4 regions of the Klebsiella grimontii genome follow, and region 3 is predicted to be linked to each of the others. Evidence: riboswitches for the same ligand, from Rfam matches in the RefSeq annotation. Region 3 holds a riboswitch; each other region holds the start of a gene.
What was found. Region 3 has a riboswitch for thiamine pyrophosphate ahead of thiC (phosphomethylpyrimidine synthase ThiC). Riboswitches for the same ligand answer to the same signal wherever they lie in the genome.

Region 1 (4,734 bases), 2.1 Mb from region 3:
AACGAATTTCTTCGCCGCTTCTTCCGGCGGCAGTTCATCCAGCGTAGCCGGGTTGCCGTCGAACCAGCCGAGGTAGAGGACGTAAGTCGCTTTTACGTCATGGCTGACGGAACCGTAGTAGCCGCGGTTGGCCCAAGTGTTGGCCAGGCTGTCCGGCAGCTTGAATTTGGCGGCGATCTCATCGCGGGTCAGGCCCTCGTTGGCCATGCGCAGGGTCTGGTCATTGATGTATCGATACAGATCGCGCTGGCTCTTCAGCAGGTTAACCACGTTCTCATTGCCCCAGGTCGGCCAGTGGTGCTGGGCCATAATGATTTCGGCCTTGTCCCCCCAGCGTACGATGGCGGCGTTGATATATTTCGACCACGGCAGCGGTTCACGAATTTTCGCCCCGCGCAGCGAGTAGGTGTTATGCAGGGTGTGGGTGACGTCTTCTGCGGATTCAATCAGCTTCTTCTCTTCGATATACCACAGCATTTCCGACGGTGCTTCTGAGCCCGGCGCCAGCATAAAATCGTAGGTCAGCCCGTCGATGGTCTCTTTCTGGCCATCTTTCTCGATGATATTGGTGGGAGCAATCAACGTGACGGTGCCGGCGGAGGTCGTGGTGCCGAGGCCTGCGCCAACCTGGCCGGTGGCATCCGGTTTCAGCAGGTTGCCGTACATATAGCTGGCGCGGCGGCTCATTACGTTCCCGGCCATAATGTTTTCAGCAACGGCGGCTTCCATAAAACCGGAAGGCGCGTAGATTTTGACTTTACCGGATTTCACATCGGCTTCATCGACCACGCCGCGAACGCCGCCGTAATGATCGACGTGGCTGTGGGTGTAGATCACCGCAACGACCGGCTTATTGCCGCGATTTTTGTAATACAGATCCATTCCGACCTTTGCGGTCTCCGCCGATACCAGCGGATCGACAACGGTGATGCCTTCTTTGCCTTCGATAATGGTCATGTTGGAGAGATCGAGGTTGCGGATCTGGTAAACGCCTTCGGTCACTTCAAACAGGCCGCTAATATTGATCAACTGGGATTGACGCCAGAGGCTGGGGTTGACCGTATCCGGCGCCTTTTCACCCTCTTTAACAAAGTTGTACTGCTGCGGGTTCCAGATAACGTTGCCCTGTTCGCCTTTAATCACCTCCGTAGGGAGCGCGGCGATAAAGCCTTTATGCGCGTTGGTAAAGTCGGTGTTATCGGAGAAGGGAAGCTGTTTGTACAGCGCGTCGTTTGCCTGTTTGGTTGCCGCGGCGGCTGCTTTGGGAGACGTTTCCGCCCAACTGGTCATGGGGAGGGTCGAAATGATTCCTGCCAGAGCCAGACTTTTCATAATCGGTGTTAATTTCATCGGAATCCTCATGGGTTTACGCTGATTCACTCGTTAATTTCGATATGACGCCGGGTTACATCCTGTAACGCCTTCTAAACTATAAACACGTATCTGAAAAAGTGTTTATTTTGTTAATTATTTGATTGCTTATTGTTAAATTCAGATCGGCGTGCGCTCCTCTAACCTCGCCAGGCCAGCTTGCGTTGTCCCGCGACTTACCGTAACCTGCCCGCTGAGAACGTTTTTATCTCTCAATGACTCGGGGTGCCCTTCTTTGTGAAGGCTGAGAAAAACCCGTACCACCTGATCTGGATAATGCCAGCGTAGGGAAGTCAGAGACCGCAGGGTCGTCGCTTCTTCATCGCCTGGCGGGAGCAAACGATGTCTGACCTGCTGAACCCCGCGCATATCGCCCATCTGCGGCACCTTTTTCACCGTCATTCCCCTCTTGTGCACTGCATGACGAACGACGTGGTGCAGACCTTTACCGCCAACGTCCTGTTAGCGATTGGCGCATCCCCGGCGATGGTTATCGACCCGGACGAAGCCAGCCAGTTTGCCGCTATTGCCGATGCGCTGCTGATTAATGTTGGTACGCTGACCGTCGAACGCGCGGCGGCGATGCGTGCGGCGGCGCATAGCGCAACGCAGGCGGGCAAGCCCTGGGCGCTGGACCCGGTGGCGGTCGGCGCGCTGACCTTACGGACAGAATTTTGCCGGGAGCTGCTGGCGCTGCAGCCTGCCGCCGTTCGCGGTAATGCCTCGGAAATTATGGCCCTGGCCGGAATGAGCGGCGGCGGGCGCGGCGTCGATACCACCGATACCGCCGCCGCAGCGCTGCCCGCGGCGCAGGCGCTGGCCCGCCAGTTGAATACCGTGGTCGCGGTCACCGGCGAGGTCGATTACATCACCGATGGCCAGCGCACGCGCGCGGTCACCGGCGGCGATCCGCTAATGACCCGGGTAGTCGGCACCGGCTGCGCGCTATCGGCGGTGGTTGCCGCCGCTGCGGCGATGCCCGGCGATCGGCTGGAGAACGTGGCCGCGGCCTGCGGTCTGATGAAGCTGGCGGGGGGAAAAGCGGCGCGGCAAGGCGGCCCCGGCAGCTTTACTCCCGCCTTTCTCGATGCGCTCTACGCGGGAGGTGACCTGTGAAACGAATTAACGCGTTAACCATCGCCGGCACCGACCCGAGCGGCGGCGCGGGGATCCAGGCGGATCTCAAAACCTTCTCGGCGCTGGGCGCTTACGGCTGCTCGGTCATCACCGCGCTGGTGGCGCAAAACACCCGCGGCGTCCAGTCGGTGTACCGTATAGAGCCTGATTTTGTCGCCGCGCAGCTCGATTCGGTCTTCAGCGATGTGCGCATCGATACCACCAAAATCGGGATGCTGGCGGAAACCGATATCGTCGAGGCGGTGGCGGAACGGCTGGCGCGCTACCGGATAACCAACGTGGTGCTGGATACCGTCATGCTGGCAAAAAGCGGCGATCCGCTGCTCTCAGCCTCGGCGGTGGAGACGCTGCGCCAGCGCCTGCTGCCGCAGGTGTCGCTGATCACCCCGAATCTGCCGGAGGCGGCGGCGCTGCTGGATGCGCCACATGCCCGAACGGAAAAGGAGATGCTGGAGCAGGGCAGAGCGCTGCTGGGAATGGGCTGCGGAGCGGTATTAATGAAGGGCGGCCATCTTGATGATGCGGAAAGCCCTGACTGGCTCTTTACCCGCGACGGGGAGCAGCGCTTTACCGCGCCGAGAGTCCAGACCAAAAACACCCACGGTACCGGCTGTACGCTGTCGGCGGCGCTGGCGGCGCTGCGTCCGCGTTACGATGATTGGGGGCGAACCGTGGCGGAAGCCAAGGGCTGGCTCTCTGCGGCGCTGGCGCAGGCCGATTCGCTGGAAGTGGGGCACGGCATCGGTCCGGTCCACCATTTCCACGCCTGGTGGTAACCGGCAAGACAACGTGTCAGCAGACTATGCTGAAAAAATAGGCTCCCGGCTGGAAAATATGCTGAGTCGGTACCAGGCTTAACCTGCCCAAAATAATTGGGTTGGGAAAACGCATGCCGGTTTCGACCGGCACTTACGGGAGATAGCTATGACTGATATTACGCAGTTGCTTGGCAAAGATGCCGACACGCTTTTACAGCACCGCTGTATGACGATTCCAGCCGACCAGCTCTATTTACCGGGGGCGGATTATGTCGATCGGGTGATGGTGGATAACAATCGTCCGCCGGCGGTGCTGCGTAATATGCAAACCCTGTATAACACCGGCCGCCTGGCGGGAACCGGGTATCTGTCGATCCTGCCGGTCGACCAGGGCGTAGAGCATTCTGCTGGCGCCTCTTTTGCCGCCAACCCGCTGTACTTTGATCCGAAAAATATCGTCGAACTGGCCATTGAGGCCGGTTGTAACTGCGTGGCCTCCACCTATGGCGTGCTGGCCTCGGTGTCGCGCCGCTATGCGCACCGCATCCCCTTCCTGGTCAAACTGAACCATAACGAAACGCTGAGCTACCCGACCGAATACGATCAGACGCTGTACGCCAGCGTTGAGCAGGCATTCAATATGGGCGCCGTAGCGGTCGGGGCGACGATCTATTTCGGTTCCGAGCAGTCTCGTCGGCAAATCGAAGAAATCTCCGCTGCGTTTGAACGCGCGCACGAACTGGGTCTGGTGACCGTGCTGTGGGCCTATCTGCGTAATTCGGCGTTTAAGAAAGATGGCGTCGACTACCATGTTTCCGCAGACTTAACCGGCCAGGCCAACCACCTGGCGGCGACCATCGGCGCGGATATCGTGAAGCAGAAAATGGCGGAAAATAACGGCGGCTATAAAGCGGTGAACTTCGGCTATACCGATGACCGGGTTTACAGCAAGCTCACCAGCGATAATCCGATCGATCTGGTGCGTTACCAACTGGCGAACTGCTATATGGGCCGCGCCGGGCTGATTAACTCCGGCGGCGCGGCGGGTGGCGAAACCGATCTCTCCGACGCGGTGCGCACGGCGGTTATCAATAAGCGCGCGGGCGGCATGGGGCTGATCCTGGGACGTAAGGCGTTTAAAAAATCGATGGCCGACGGCGTGAAGCTGATCAATGCCGTGCAGGATGTCTATCTGGACGGCAAAGTCACTATCGCTTAAGCACTCGCGTCGTCTGCCTTCCCCGGCGGCGCTGCGCTTGGCCGGGCTACCGGTTCACCGCCGTCTGAGGATCGGAGCCCGGACAGGCGCGTCAGCGCCGCCTCCGGGAAGCTATGCAGAGCAGGGTGACCGGTTCACCGCCGTCTGTGGGCCGGTAGCCCGGACAGGCGCGTTAAGCGCCGCCTCCGGGAAGCCATGCAGAGCAGGCGACGGGTTCACCGACATCTGTGGGCCGGTAGCCCGGACAGG
Region 2 (4,734 bases), 2.6 Mb from region 3:
ATGCATTAAAGCGGGCACAATATATGGCTTTTTAGATACGCATTCAACGTTTTATTGATTAAGGTATATTTACGTTATTTTTACACTGGCGAAAATCAACCTAATTGATTGATTTAAAATGAATATTTTAAGGGGTGAAAGACCTTTAAAATTGTAATTATTAGTGAGGAAGTTTCTCGATTTTTATTAACGTTACGCGGATATTGCTGGCGAAAAGTTTCCGCCAGCAATGGCATGACTCAATGCAGCTCAACCGCATAATTCGTTAAAGGTGTGACTTTTTTCACCAACTTATTGTTATATAAAAACTGTTCATAAGCTTCATAGCGAGGTTTATCCAGCGCCGCCGGATCGCTGGCAAACAGAGGAAGGGTTTTCAGCCATGCCTGCTTGTTCAGTTCGGTATTGAGCTCGGGATGCGCGGCGGCAAACGCCTGCCAGGTCTCCTGAGGATGGGCGCGCAGGTAAGCGACGCCTTTTTGCAGCGCCTTGAGGAACGCCTTAATCTTCGCCGCGTTTGCTTCATCACGATTCGCGACAATCACCAGCTCGTCGTAGGCCGGTACGCCGTAATCCTCGACGTTCATCACCTGCGGATCTTTCCCCTGTAGCTTCAGCTCCAGCGCTTCGATATTACGATAGCCGCCGATGACCGCATCGACCTGGCCGGCCAGCAGGGCGCTGGTCAGCTGGAAGTTCACGTTGATGAGCTTGATGCTTTTGGGGTCGATGTGCGCGTGCTGCGCCATGGTGGCCAGCGTCGCCTGTTCGATACCGCTCACCGAGTAACCCACTTTTTTGCCTTGCAGATCGGCGGGGGATTTGATGCTTTTATCCAGCGCGATCACCGTGTTCAGCGGTGAATTAATCAGGGTGCCGACGCGGACCAGCGGCAGCCCTTCATCAGCAAAAAAATGGACCTGCGGCTGGTAGGTAATCGCCAGGTCCGCCTGGCGGGCGGCGACTAAGCGCGGCGGCAGCGCCGGGTCGGACGGCGGCACGATTTTGACGTCCAGGCCCGCCTCTTTAAAGGCGCCGATCTGTTCGGCCACCACGATCGGCGCATGATCGGGGTTGATATACCAGTCCAGCACCAGGGTGAGTTTCTCGTTGGCCAGCGCCTGACCGCTGAACAGCACGCCAAGGGCCATTCCGCTATAAAGATGTTTACGCATGGTTATTCCTTCTGTTTAAAATCGTTATTCCGGCGTCCAGTCGATCAGCCGGTGTAAAAAAGCATCCACCGCCAGCCAGAGCAGGACGGTCAGCACCACCAAAATAAACAGGGCCGCGAAGCAGATATCGGTTTGCAGGCGGGCGTTGGCGTTAAGCATCACGTAGCCCAGGCCTTCGGCTGAACCGACCCATTCGCCGATAATCGCCCCGATGGGGGCAACGGCGGCGGCCATCCGCAGGCCGGAACCAAGGGCCGGAAGGGCGGCCATCATGCGAACGTGGCGCAGCTGTGCGCCAAAAGAGGCCCCCATGGTGCGCGCCAGATCGAGATAGTCGCGGTTAACCCGGCGCAGGCCGTCAAAAAACGCCGAGGAGACGGGAAAGAAAATCACCAGCACCGCCATCATCACCTTGGCGCCCATGCCAAAACCGAACCACAGCACCAGCAGCGGGGCGAGGGCAAAGACCGGGATCGCCTGGCTGGTCAGCACCAGCGGCATCAGCCAGCGCTGAAGGCGCGGCGAGACAATCATGCACAGCGCCAGCGTCACGCCGAGTAGGGCGCCAAGCACGAGGCCGCTGAGGATCTCGCTCAACGTGATCAGCGTGTGTTCGCCGAGGTACGAGCGGTTGACCCACAGAGCGCTTGCCACCGCCGAGGGTGAAGGCAGCAGAAAGGCGGGAATGCCGCTGCGGCTCGCCAGCCACCAGAGCAGCAGCAGGCCGCAGAACACCACGGCGGCGCGAAACAGTTTTGCGCTCATCCGTTAGCCCTTATCAGCTGTTGCAGCAGCTCCGCCTGGCTGGCCAACAGCTCCGGATCGTCCGGCGCGCGCGGCGGCATGCCGGACAGGCGATGCGCGTCGTCAATCCCGCCGGGAGCGGGGGAAAGGACCAGCAGACGATGGCTCAGGCGGCAGGCTTCCATCGGGTCGTGGGTAATCAGCACGACGGTGCGGTTCACCAGGAGTTCCGCGGCCAGGGTCTGAATGCGCGTCCGGGTCAGGGTATCGAGCGCGGAAAAAGGTTCGTCCATCAGCACAATGGGGCGGTCTTCATAGAGCGTGCGCGCCAGCGCCGCACGCTGGCGCATGCCGCCTGAGAGGGCGGCCGGGCGGTCGCCGGCGCAGTGTTCAAGACCAACCTGCTGTAACAGCGCGGCAACCCGCCGATGGTCTACGCGCTCTCCGCGCAGACGCGCGCCAAGCGAGACGTTGTCGCGCACGCTTAACCATGGATAAAGCAGATCTTTTTGTCCCATCCACGCCAGCCGTTTATCTATTGGCTGCCCGTCGCTGGCGCGAACGTCACCGGCGGTAGCTTTTGCCAGCCCGGCGATAATGCGCAACAGGCTGGTCTTTCCAGCGCCGCTGGCACCCAGCAGCGAAACCCACTGGCCGCCGGGGATAGCGAACGTCAGATTGTCGAATATCCGCCGCGCGCCAAAGCGCAGGCTCAGACCGCGCACCTGGATACCGGGCGCCGTCACGCCGGGCGCTCCGCGACGGCGTTGAGGCCCATCTGCCAGAAGTTAGCCTCCAGACGCGTTGCGGTGGTGAAAATAGCGCTGAGTTCGGCGAAACGCGCCTCGCCGCCGCGCTGCTGCCAGAGGGTTTCCAGCAGACCGATGGCGTTATTGACGCCGTTCAGGTAACCCTCATCGCCGTAGTTGCGGATCCAGGAGGCATAAGGATTGGCGGTCAGCCGGGTCGCCGGATCGTGCAGCAGGCCGAGGCCGATTTCCGCGTAGCCGGCAACGCAGGGCATCAACGCCGCCAGCAGATCCAGGGCGTCGCCGGAGTGGCCGATGTCCAGCACGTAGCGGGTATAGTTAACGGTTTCCACGGCTTCCGCATCGGCGGCCATCGTCGCTTCATCCAGTCCCCATTCCCTGCAGTAGCCGACGTGCAGCGGCAGCTCGTCAATAATGGCGTTCATCGACGCGGCGGCGACGCGCATTTCCGCCAGGGTACGCAGCTTGCTGACCAGCAGCGCGTAGCTGCGGGCGAAATGGATCAGAAACAGGTAATCCTGCGTCAGATAGCGGCGGAAGGCGGATTCGGGCAGGGTGCCATCGGCGAGCTGGCGCAGGAAGGGGTGGGCGACGTAGTGCTGCCAGTCGGCGCCGGCCTGCTGACGCAGGCGGCCATAAATACCCTGGGTAAACGCGGGAAGAATCACAGGACCTCCTGAAACAAGGGAGATCCGGGCGTGCTGAATGAAGTGTGAACAGGCAATGGCGCAAAACTGGCGGAAATGCCGACCCGTCCCTTCGCTGGCATGACCCAGATCAGGTTCAAAGGGTTCGGCTTACGCCATCTCAGCCCTCACGGGACACCCCTCGGTTTGGCCCCTGTTATACGACATTCCCTTTTTGATTACAATGCTGTGAATTTGCCGGGGATAGGTGACGTTGTCACTTTTAAATATCTCAAGAAATGGCTATTGCGCATCGTTTGCGCCCGGTGGCGGCTGACGCCTTACCGGGCGCGTATTATCAGAGGATCAGTGAAACGCTACCCAACTGGCCCCGTTGTCTGCTGAACGTACGCAGCTCTCTACCCAATGCACGCCGAGCGCCCCGGCTTTGGCATCCGGATACCAGAAGTTTTCCAGCAAGGCCGAATCGCGACGGTCGGTTGCATCCATGGCAATGGCAAAGCGGCGATACAGATTCGACCAGGCCTCAAACAGCCCTTCGGGATGGCCGCCGCCAATCCGGTCGTCCTGCAGGGCCAGCGGGTCAAGATAGGGCATACCGCGTTCGAGGATGCGCACCGGCTCGCCCTGAATTTCGTAGCGCAGCTGGTTCGGCTGTTCATCCCACCACTCCAGGCTAGCTTTCTCCCCGACGATGCGGACTTTCTGTCCGTGCATTGAGCCGCTGTTGACCGCCGAGCACCACATCGACCCTACGGCGCCGTTGTCGTACTCCATCAGCACATGCGCGTTATCCTCCAGCGGTGCGCGGCTTTTGACAAAACTCTGGCGGGAGCACATCAGGCGAGTGATATTAAGCTTCGGCGCCATGGTCTCCGCCAGGAACAGCGGGTGGGTGGCCAGATCGCCTAGCACGTAGCTGGGACCAACAAATTTCGGGTCCACCCGCCAGCGGGTGCTGGGGTTATCCTGCTCTACCGGCTGGTTATGGAAACCGTGGGCGAACTGCATATTGATGATGCGGATCTCGCCCAGCAGCCCCTGTTCAATCATCTGCCGAGCCTGCAGAATCAACTGATGCCCGGCGTATCCGTAGGTGACGCCGATGATTTTGCGCTGTTTTTCGCTCAGGGCCACCAGCGTATCGGCCTCTTCGCCGGTAAAACAGAGCGGTTTTTCGCAGACCACATGCAGTCCGGCCTCAAGCGCCGCGCGACAAATGGCGTAGTGGGTGTTATTCGGCGTGGCGATAGAAACCGCTTCAATGCCGTCTTCCCGCGCCGCTTCTTCGCGAAACAAGGTTTCGTAGTCGGGGTAACAGCGCCCGACGTCCACGCCCAGCTGCTGGCCAAACTCGCGCCCGCGCTCTGCATCAATATCAAAAGCCCCGGCCAGCAG
Region 3 (4,734 bases):
CGACGCAGGCGGCATTGATCGCCTGTCGGGTCGCCATGTTATCGGTGCAATCCAGTACCACATCGGCCTTCGCCACTTCATCCTGCAGGGCCTCTCCGCCTAAACGCTGCTTCAGCGCAATCAGCTCAATCTGCGGATTAAGGCGAGCCAGCCGGGCCCTGGCGGCAGCGGCTTTGGAGCGCGAGATATCATCGCTGGTGAACAAAATTTGCCGCTGCAGGTTGCTGACGTGCACGTCGTCATCGTCGGCCAGCACCAGCGTGCCGACGCCGGCCCCGGCCAGATAGAGCGCGGCGGGAGAGCCCAGCCCGCCGAGACCCACGAGCAGCACCCGGCTGGCCAGCAGCTTTTGCTGGCCTTCAATGGCGATATCCTCCAGCAGCAGCTGGCGGCTATAACGCATAAAATCGCTGTCATTCATCACCGGCTCCCGCTATCTCGAGCAGCCGAGCCGTTGCCTGTCGCCAGTCGGCCGCCTGAGTAATGGCGCTGACCACCGCAACGCTGCCGACGCCGGTCGCCAGTACCGCCGGGGCGCGTTCAAGGCTGATGCCGCCAATCGCCACGGTCGGATAATCGCCCAGACGCTGAATATGCTGCGCGAGCTGCTCCAGTCCCTGGGGGGCGGAGGGCATCTGCTTGGTTTGCGTTGGAAAAACGTGCCCGAGGGCGATGTAAGAGGGACGAGCCGCCAGCGCGATATCAATTTCCATATCGTCATGCGTGGAAACCCCCAGGCGCAGCCCGGCGTTGCGGATGGCGCTGAGATCGGTGGTTTCCAGATCCTCCTGGCCTAAATGCACGCCGTAAGCCTGATGTTTGATGGCCAGGCGCCAGTAATCATTAATAAACAGCCGCGCATCATATTTGCGCCCCAGCGCGATCGCGGCGACCACATCGTCTTCGACTTCGCTATCGCGTTTATCCTTGATGCGCAGCTGGATAGTGCGAACGCCCGCGTCCAGCAAGCGTTCGATCCACGCAACGCTATCGACGACCGGATAAAGCCCCAGGCGGAAAGGAACTGCGGGAAAATCGGGTTGATACATCAGGCTTCCTCCTTTTTCAGGTAGATCTCGCCGCCGCGGGCGCGAAAGGTATCCGACATATCGGCCATCCCCACTTCGATGGTCTGTGCGGCGGCATAGTCGCGAACTTCCTGGCTTATCTTCATTGAACAAAATTTGGGACCGCACATGGAGCAGAAGTGGGCGACTTTGCCGGACTCCTGCGGCAGGGTTTCGTCGTGGTAAGCGCGAGCGGTGAACGGGTCGAGCGCCAGGTTGAACTGGTCTTCCCAGCGGAACTCGAAGCGTGCTTTCGACATGGCGTTATCGCGGATCTGCGCGCCGGGATGGCCTTTGGCGAGGTCGGCGGCGTGGGCGGCGATTTTGTAAGTAATCAGTCCCTGCTTAACGTCTTCTTTATTCGGCAGGCCGAGGTGCTCTTTTGGCGTCACGTAGCAGAGCATCGCGCAGCCGAACCAGCCGATCATGGCGGCGCCGATACCCGAAGTGAAGTGGTCGTAGCCCGGTGCGATATCGGTGGTGAGCGGCCCTAAGGTGTAGAAAGGCGCTTCGTGGCAGTGCTCCAGCTCTTCGGTCATATTGCGCTGAATCATCTGCATCGGCACATGGCCCGGGCCTTCGATCATTACCTGCACGTCATACTCCCAGGCGATTTTGGTCAGTTCGCCCAGGGTGTGCAGCTCGGCGAACTGCGCTTCGTCGTTGGCATCCTGAATCGAGCCGGGACGCAGGCCATCGCCCAATGACAGCGAGACGTCATAGGCGGCGCAGATTTCGCAAATTTCGTGGAAATGCTGATAGAGAAAGTTCTCTTGATGATGGGATAAGCACCATTTCGCCATGATTGAGCCGCCGCGGGAGACGATGCCGGTCAGGCGCCTGGCGGTCATCGGCACGTAGCGCAGCAGCACGCCCGCGTGGATGGTAAAGTAGTCCACCCCTTGCTCAGCCTGCTCGAGCAGCGTATCGCGGAAAGCTTCCCAGGTAAGATCTTCGGCAATCCCGTTGACCTTCTCCAGCGCCTGGTAGATCGGCACCGTACCGATCGGTACCGGGCTATTACGCAGGATCCACTCGCGGGTCTCGTGAATATAGCGGCCGGTGGAAAGGTCCATCACCGTATCCGCTCCCCAGCGCGTCGCCCACACCAGCTTCTCGACCTCTTCTTCTATCGACGAGGTGACCGCCGAGTTGCCGATATTGGCGTTAACCTTCACGAGGAAGTTGCGGCCAATAATCATCGGCTCGGATTCTGGATGATTTATATTGGCCGGGATAATCGCGCGCCCGGCGGCGACTTCAGCGCGCACAAACTCCGGGGTGATATTCTCCGGCAGCCGCGCGCCAAACCCAACGCCCGGATGCTGCCGGCGCAACACTTCGCCACGAATACGCTCGCGGCCCATATTTTCGCGAATGGCGATGAACTCCATCTCCGGGGTGACAATCCCCTGCCGGGCGTAGTGCAGCTGAGTCACGCATTTCCCGACCATGGCGCGCCTGGGGGTGAGCAGGCCGGTAAAGCGCAGCTCGTTGAGGCCATCATCCGCCAGCCGCTGTTTGGTATACGCCGAACTGCGGTCGTTGAGTTCTTCACAATCGCGACGCGCATCAATCCATGGCTGACGCAGTTTTTTCAGACCCTGCTCAACGTTAATCGCGATGTGCGGATCGCCGTAGGGGCCGGAGGTGTCATAGACCGGAATCGCTTCATTCGCTTCGTATTGCGGATTATCTTTGCTGCCGCCGATAAGGGTCGGGCTAAGCTGGATTTCGCGCATCGGGACGCGAATATCTTCCCGCGAACCGTGGATATAGATGCGCTGCGAATTGGGAAATGCGGTACCTTCCAGCGTGTCGATAAAGCGCTGGGCGTGTTCGCGTTGCTCTCGACGCGTGAGTTTTGTTGTAGACATAGCTCATTCCAGTTAAACAGGATATGGCTTGCCAGACGACGGATGGAGTAACAGATGCGATCGGCCCTGAAGAGGCTGACGCTAAACGCAGTTTACTCTTGTTCCCTTCGCAGGTATTAGCCTGATCAGGTTCCGCGGATCCCGAATAAACGGTCTCAGCCTTTTCCAGTGTGGAAAATGGGCACTCCGACAAGATGACATCCCCTCTCAGCGAGGGGGAATGTATGTAAACTACGCGTTAATGGTTCACAACTCAAGCGGTCGGCGCGATATTGTCGCTGACGTTATCTTTTTGACTGTGGGCGACGGCGAGGGCGATCAGGCTATCTTCCAGCGCAAAGCGCGCTTCCAGCGCTTCGCCGATATCCGACAGCGCCTGCTGGAACTCGAGGTAGTTATCGTGATCGATGGCGTTTTCGAGGCAGGAGTCGTAGTAATCCATGATCTGCTGGGTATTAGCCTGCAGCTGTGGATAAATCTTCGTGGCGGCTAAAAGTGGCGTATCGCCTTCCAATTCGCCGATAAAGCGTTCATAAATATTAAAATGGCCGGAGGAGAGGTAGTCCACCAGGCTTTGACAAAAATCGTCCAGCGCTTTCTCATTAAGCCGCATAAAGGATTCTTTGCCAGGCTTCAGGCCAACCAGGTTGTAGTAAGCCACAAGCAAATGCTTACGTACTTGTAGCCAGCGATCGACCAGTTTATTGCTGCCTCCAACACGTTCCGTCAGGTTTTCCAGCTGGTTTAACATGGTTGACTCCGCAAGGATTTAAGAGAAATACGTTGCTCACCAAAATGTAAATTTAATGTTAAAAGTGCCAGTAAAATAAAGGTAGTGCAATAGATATGGATCGTATTATTGAAAAATTAGATCGCGGCTGGTGGATCGTCAGCCACGAACAGAAATTATGGTTGCCCGACGGGGAATTACCCTATGGCGAAGCGGTAAATTTTAATCTTGCTGGCCAGCCCGCGCTGCGAATCGGAGAATGGCAGGGCGAGCCGGTGTGGCTGGTACGCCAGGATCGCCGGCATGAGATGGGATCGCTGCGTCAGGTGCTCGATCAGGATGCTGGCCTTTTTCAACTGGCGGGACGCGGGATCCAACTGGCGGAGTTCTACCGCTCGCACAAATTCTGCGGCTACTGCGGCCATCCGATGCATCCCAGCAAAACCGAATGGGCGATGCTGTGCAGCCACTGCCGCGAACGTTATTACCCACAAATCGCCCCCTGCATCATCGTCGCCATCCGCCGGGATGACGCTATTCTGCTGGCGCAGCATACCCGCCATCGCAACGGCGTGCACACGGTGCTGGCCGGGTTTGTCGAAGTGGGTGAGACCCTGGAGCAGACCGTTGCCCGCGAGGTGATGGAAGAGAGCGGCATTAAAGTGAAAAATCTGCGCTACGTGACCTCTCAGCCCTGGCCGTTCCCGCAATCGCTGATGACTGCGTTTATGGCCGAGTACGATAGCGGCGAGATTGTCATCGACAAGAAAGAGCTGCTGGAGGCGGGGTGGTATCGCTATGACGATTTGCCGCTTTTGCCGCCGCCGGGCACCGTGGCGCGCCGCCTGATTGAAGATACCGTGGCGATGTGTCGGGCAGAGTATGAGTGACATGTTACACTTGGCGCATCAACGCTAAAGGAATGTAAAAATGACCGAACTGAAGAACGATCGTTACCTGCGCGCGCTGCTACGCCAGCCGGTTGATGTCACCCCGGTGTGGATGATGCGTCAGGCGGGCCGCTATTTACCGGAATATAAAGCCACCCGCGCCGAAGCGG
Region 4 (4,734 bases), 610 kb from region 3:
GCAGGCGAAGGCCAGCGCCTGGGCCAGCGGGCGCTTTAACGCGCGAAGCTCAACCACCCTGAGACGGGTAAAGCCGTGCATCCCCAGCGACTGGCAGAGGGTACCGTAGCGGGCGGCGATATCGCGCATCGGGTTCTCCAGCACCTTCAGCGCGTAGGGGATCGCCATCAGCGCATTGGTAAAAATCACGATACCGTCGGCGGACTCGGGCAGGCCCACGCTGTTATTGAGCAGCAGGAAGAAGCCGGTGGCCAGCACGATGCCGGGCATGGCGAGGATCAGCATCCCGCTTAGCTCCAGCGCCTGCCCGGCCAGCGGGCGACGGCGGGCGCGAAGCTCGCGGCTGCTCCATAGCAGCATCATGGTCAGGATGACGCTTAATAGCCCGGCGGCAAGCGCGATGCGCAGCGACGTCCCGAGCGCCTGCCACAGCGCGGGCTGATGCAGCACGCGAAACAGATTGCTGTTCAGACCGTCGAGTATCACCGCCAGCAGCGGCGGCAGCAGTAGCAGCAGCGCTGCGGTAATCAACGCAAAGTCGCTTAATCGACTGTGCAGGCGATCGTCGGGATCGCGCCAGCCGCGAATATTACTGGCCCCGATGGCGAGGGCTTTGCTCAGCCGTTGGCTAAGCAGCACCAGCCCAAGGCAGCAGATCATCTGGATCAGCGCCAGCATCGCCGCGCGGCCCGGGTCGTAGTCGAAATTAAGGGCCTGGTAAATCGCCAGTTCGATGGTGGTTGCCCGCGGGCTGCCGCCCAGCGACAGCACGGTCGCAAAGCTGGCGAAACAGAGCATAAAGATCAGCGCCGCGACCGGAGCAATTTGCCGGCGCAGCCACGGCCACTCCACCAGGCGGAAGAAGACGTAGCCGCGCATGCCGAGCTGGGCGGCGATTTGCCGCTGCTCGCCGGGGATATTTTCCAGCGTTTGTAGCAGCAGGCGCGTGGCCATCGGCATATTAAAGAATACGTGCGCCAGCAGGATCCCCTGCAGCCCGTAGGGCGAGAACGACCACTGCCAGCCGAAAGCGTTAAATAATTCGGCCAGCCAGCCCTGACGGCCGTAGACGCTGAGGATGCCGAAGACCGCCACCAGCACCGGCAGAATTAAGGTCATTGCGCAAAGGCGCAGCAGCAGCGTTCGCCCGGGGAATCGACGCCGATAGAGGGCGCGGGCGAGAAATATCGCCGGCAGCACCGAAAAAAGCGCCGAAAGAAAGGCCTGCCAGAAAGAGAAGCGTACGACGTGCCAGAGATAGCTATCGCCGATCAGCACGCCCCAGGCCGCTTCCGGCGCGCTGAACCACAGCGCCAGAAAGGCGGCCAGCGCCACGACGACCAGAATGATGGCCGCCGTGACTCCCGGCAGGAGCCAGGCGAAAGCTAGCGGCTGACGGCGCGTTGCCATGCGCTGATCCAGTTCTGGCGTTCGGCGGCCACCTGCTGCGGGGTAAATTCGAGGGTCGTTTGCGGTTTCATCAGCGCGTCAAAGCCCGCCGGAAGCGCAACCTGGGTGACCGGATACATCCAGTTGCCGGTCGGGATCGCGTTCTGGAAGCCCGGCGAGACCATAAATTTGAGGAATTTTTCCGCCAGCTCCGGCTGCTTGCTGGCCGCGGTGCGGGCGGCGACTTCAACCTGTAAATAGTGACCTTCCGCGAAGTTCGCCGCGGCGTAGTTATCTTTCTTCTCTTCAATAATATGGTAGGCCGGGGAGGTGGTATAGCTCAGCACCAAATCGCTCTCGCCTTTCAGGAACAGGCCGTAGGCTTCGCTCCAGCCTTTGGTGACGGTGACGGTTTTCGCCGCCAGCTTCTGCCAGGCTTCCGGCGCTTTATCGCCGTACACTTTTTGCATCCACAGCAGCAGCCCCAGACCCGGCGTGCTGGTACGCGGATCTTCATAAATCACCCGCCATTTTTGCTCGCCCTCAACCAGCTCTTTCAGGCTTTTCGGCGGATTTTTCAGCTTGTTTTTATCGTAAACAAAAGCGAAGTAGCCGTAATCGAACGGGACGAAGGTGTCGTTGTCCCAGCCGCCGGGTACGCTGACCGCGCTGGCCGGTACGCCGCTTTTGGCGAACAGTTTGCTCTGCGAGGCGGCTTCCAGCAGGTTGTTATCCAGCCCAAGCACCACGTCGGCTTTGCTGTTTTTGCCTTCCATGCGCAGACGATTGAGCAGCGAGACGCCGTCTTCCAGCGCCACGAACTTCAGTTCGCAGCCGCAGTCGGCTTCAAAGGCTTTTTTAACCGCCGGGCCGGGGCCCCAGTCGGCGGAGAACGAGTCGTAGGTATAAACGGTGAGTAGCGGTTTGGCAAAAACGGGCGCGGCGACCAGCGCCAGCAGCGGGAGTAATTTTTTCAACACTTTGCACCTCAGAAAAAGGGGTGGCAAAGGATTTTGAGTGGGCCTCAAATCCCTTCGCCGGCGTTATCCGGATCAGGTTCGACGGGTATTTTCTCAGCCATAATTCAGCACCCCGTTGAGAACGGCAGTTAGTGTAATGATTTTGTCAGCGGACTGAAAGCATTACGGTTCCGGCGGCGCGAACCACGCGGATTTAAAGTCAAACCAGCCGAGCGTGTTCATGCGTACGCCGCGCATACTGCGCTGCCCCTGGATCATCAGCCAGTGGTGAATCAGCGGCACCACGGTTTGATTGGCCAGCAGCTGCTGGCTCCACGTGGCGGGGTTAAGCTCTCCCGCGCGCCAGCGGCTTGCGTCTTCCTCCCAGTCGATGGGAATACAGTTGCGAATTAGCGGGACTTCATACAGCCAGGCAAACAGGGAAAAATCGATCGGCAAGGTAAAGTTGGCGCTGTTAAGCCACACGTCGCTGACCGCTTCACCGCGGTGCCACTCCTGGTATTCCAGTTCCTGAATCTCCAGCTTAACCTGATGCTCGGCCAGCAGCGTCGCCATGATCCCGCCGATCACGCGATGCTCGACATGGTCCTGGTAGTAGGTCAGCCTGACCGTTTCCAGGCCCGGCGGTTTTTCGCAGGCGTGGCTGCGCGCGTGATGCCAGCGGGGCAGCAGACCATAGGCCGGGAACCAGTTTCCCTGATAGTGCTCGCCGGCGTGGTAGAGCAGGCTGGCGGGCTGGAACAGATAGCTTAACCACTGGCGTACCGCCGCGTTGGCGCCGAGCGGGCTGCGGGCGTCGAACAGCAGGTAATAACAACCCTCTTCCAGACGGCTTTCTACCGCTTTCTCGCTTTGTGTGGTGCCCTGTAACGTTAACCCGCCGTTGGGCTCTTCGCTGATTTCCGGCAGGACCCAGACGTTCACTTCATCGATCAGCGCCCGGTAGCCGAAATAGTCGTCAAAGGCGTGAATTTTGAGCTGATTCTGGTTATTGCGCACCACCGAGTAGGGCCCTGTGCCGACGGGGATGCTGGAGAAATTGTCCATCGACTGCCACTCGTGCGGCAGGATCATGGCCGGTACCTGGCTTAACAACCACGGTAGCCAGCGGTCGGGTTGGCTGAGATGAATGTCGAGAGTCCAGGCGGTAGGGGAGTCGATACGCTCGATATGAGAAAACAGCGGCAGCGCGTTGCTGCGCTGCAGGGAGGTGATGACATCCTCCATCTCCAGTTCGCGACCATGATGAAAATGAATCCCCGGACGCAGGAAAAAGCGCCAGTGGGTCGGGGTGATCTGCTGCCAATGGTGAGCAATATCGGCCTCCAGTTCCCCATTTTCCTCATTTACCCGGGTGAGAGCGCTAAAAATCTGCCGGGCGATATGGGTTTCCGAGCGGCGCAGCGCGCTGCCGGGCAGCAAATTTTTCATCGGCCGGTAGTAGAGCACGCGCAGGATATGCCGACCCTGGCGAAAGCTGCGGCCTAAATGGGAAACCAGCATTTGCCGGACGGCGGCTTTATCGCCCACCAGCTGTACCAGCTGATCGATTCTGTCCTGCTCCAGCAGATCTTCCGCCCTCTGCTGCTGCAGCGCGAGACCGGTATAGAGAAAAGCGAGCCGGGAACGCTTGCCGCGTCCGGCCTCCGCCTCCCAGGTCAGCCAGCCGCGCGCCTCCATCATGTTGAGTAAGGTACGCATATGACGACGCGAGCAGCTTAGCATCTCTGCCAGTTCATTCAGCGTTGTCTCCTGCGACTTGCCATCGCAGCACTGCCACAGGCGGATGAACTGCTGTTGTAAACGACCGGAAGACATAAAAGGGGAACTCCTGATAAAAACTCAGCAATTTATTACTTCCTATATTAAGGCAATAATCCACGTCGATGAAGCGAGGAGGTGGATATGATGAGGTCAACCGCAAAACAGTTCTACCAATGCTACTTTTCTGCGACGCAGGATGCGTCCTGGCTGGCCCGCCTGATGGCAGGAAGACAGCAGGAAATTCTCGGTGAACTGATGCAGTGGGGAGTTACGTCGCAGACCTCTGAACATTGACTTGCAGACATCATGTGTGACTGAGTATTGGTGTTATACTCGTCGTCTTTCAAGCTGCAGGTGCATTGGCCGCGCCCGCTCGCCCGGGTCACATAGTTATCTATGTTCCCAGGGACTTACGTTCTGGCCGCCTGCCCGCAACTCGAAATCCATAGAGTATAGAATCACCCGCCAGCAGAAAACTTCTGCTGGCTTTTTTCGTTTTCTTCTTCGCGTGTTTAAGGATATTTCATGCTGTGGTTAATGACGATGGGGCGTCGGCTTAACGGCGTTTACGCCGCTTTTATGCTTGTCGCTTTCATGATGG

Region 1: linked by a shared signal. The riboswitch ahead of thiM (hydroxyethylthiazole kinase) and the one ahead of thiC (phosphomethylpyrimidine synthase ThiC) in region 3 are both predicted to bind thiamine pyrophosphate.
Region 2: linked by a shared signal. The riboswitch ahead of ACE3MN_RS13385 (TenA family protein) and the one ahead of thiC (phosphomethylpyrimidine synthase ThiC) in region 3 are both predicted to bind thiamine pyrophosphate.
Region 4: linked by a shared signal. The riboswitch ahead of thiB (thiamine ABC transporter substrate binding subunit) and the one ahead of thiC (phosphomethylpyrimidine synthase ThiC) in region 3 are both predicted to bind thiamine pyrophosphate.

Annotation. Positions count from the first base shown of each region.
Region 1 covers NZ_CP169721.1:1,796,254-1,800,987, forward strand. Annotated here, with positions in the region: gene ACE3MN_RS08560 (alkyl/aryl-sulfatase) at 1-1,350, opposite strand, end outside; TPP riboswitch at 1,583-1,679, shown strand; gene thiM (hydroxyethylthiazole kinase) at 1,714-2,487, shown strand; gene thiD (bifunctional hydroxymethylpyrimidine kinase/phosphomethylpyrimidine kinase) at 2,484-3,284, shown strand; gene fbaB (class I fructose-bisphosphate aldolase) at 3,433-4,485, shown strand.
Region 2 covers NZ_CP169721.1:2,831,160-2,835,893, reverse strand. Annotated here, with positions in the region: gene ACE3MN_RS13400 (ABC transporter substrate-binding protein) at 240-1,175, opposite strand; gene ACE3MN_RS13395 (ABC transporter permease) at 1,200-1,940, opposite strand; gene ACE3MN_RS13390 (ABC transporter ATP-binding protein) at 1,937-2,665, opposite strand; gene ACE3MN_RS13385 (TenA family protein) at 2,662-3,357, opposite strand; TPP riboswitch at 3,427-3,528, opposite strand; gene ACE3MN_RS13380 (Gfo/Idh/MocA family protein) at 3,682-4,734, opposite strand, start outside.
Region 3 covers NZ_CP169721.1:5,395,808-5,400,541, reverse strand. Annotated here, with positions in the region: gene ACE3MN_RS25290 (HesA/MoeB/ThiF family protein) at 1-421, opposite strand, end outside; gene thiE (thiamine phosphate synthase) at 414-1,049, opposite strand; gene thiC (phosphomethylpyrimidine synthase ThiC) at 1,049-2,944, opposite strand; TPP riboswitch at 3,030-3,143, opposite strand; gene ACE3MN_RS25275 (Rsd/AlgQ family anti-sigma factor) at 3,198-3,695, opposite strand; gene nudC (NAD(+) diphosphatase) at 3,791-4,564, shown strand; gene hemE (uroporphyrinogen decarboxylase) at 4,605-4,734, shown strand, end outside.
Region 4 covers NZ_CP169721.1:4,785,460-4,790,193, reverse strand. Annotated here, with positions in the region: gene thiP (thiamine/thiamine pyrophosphate ABC transporter permease ThiP) at 1-1,410, opposite strand, end outside; gene thiB (thiamine ABC transporter substrate binding subunit) at 1,386-2,369, opposite strand; TPP riboswitch at 2,401-2,494, opposite strand; gene sgrR (HTH-type transcriptional regulator SgrR) at 2,532-4,187, opposite strand; gene sgrT (glucose uptake inhibitor SgrT) at 4,275-4,427, shown strand; gene ACE3MN_RS22430 (sugar efflux transporter) at 4,659-4,734, shown strand, end outside.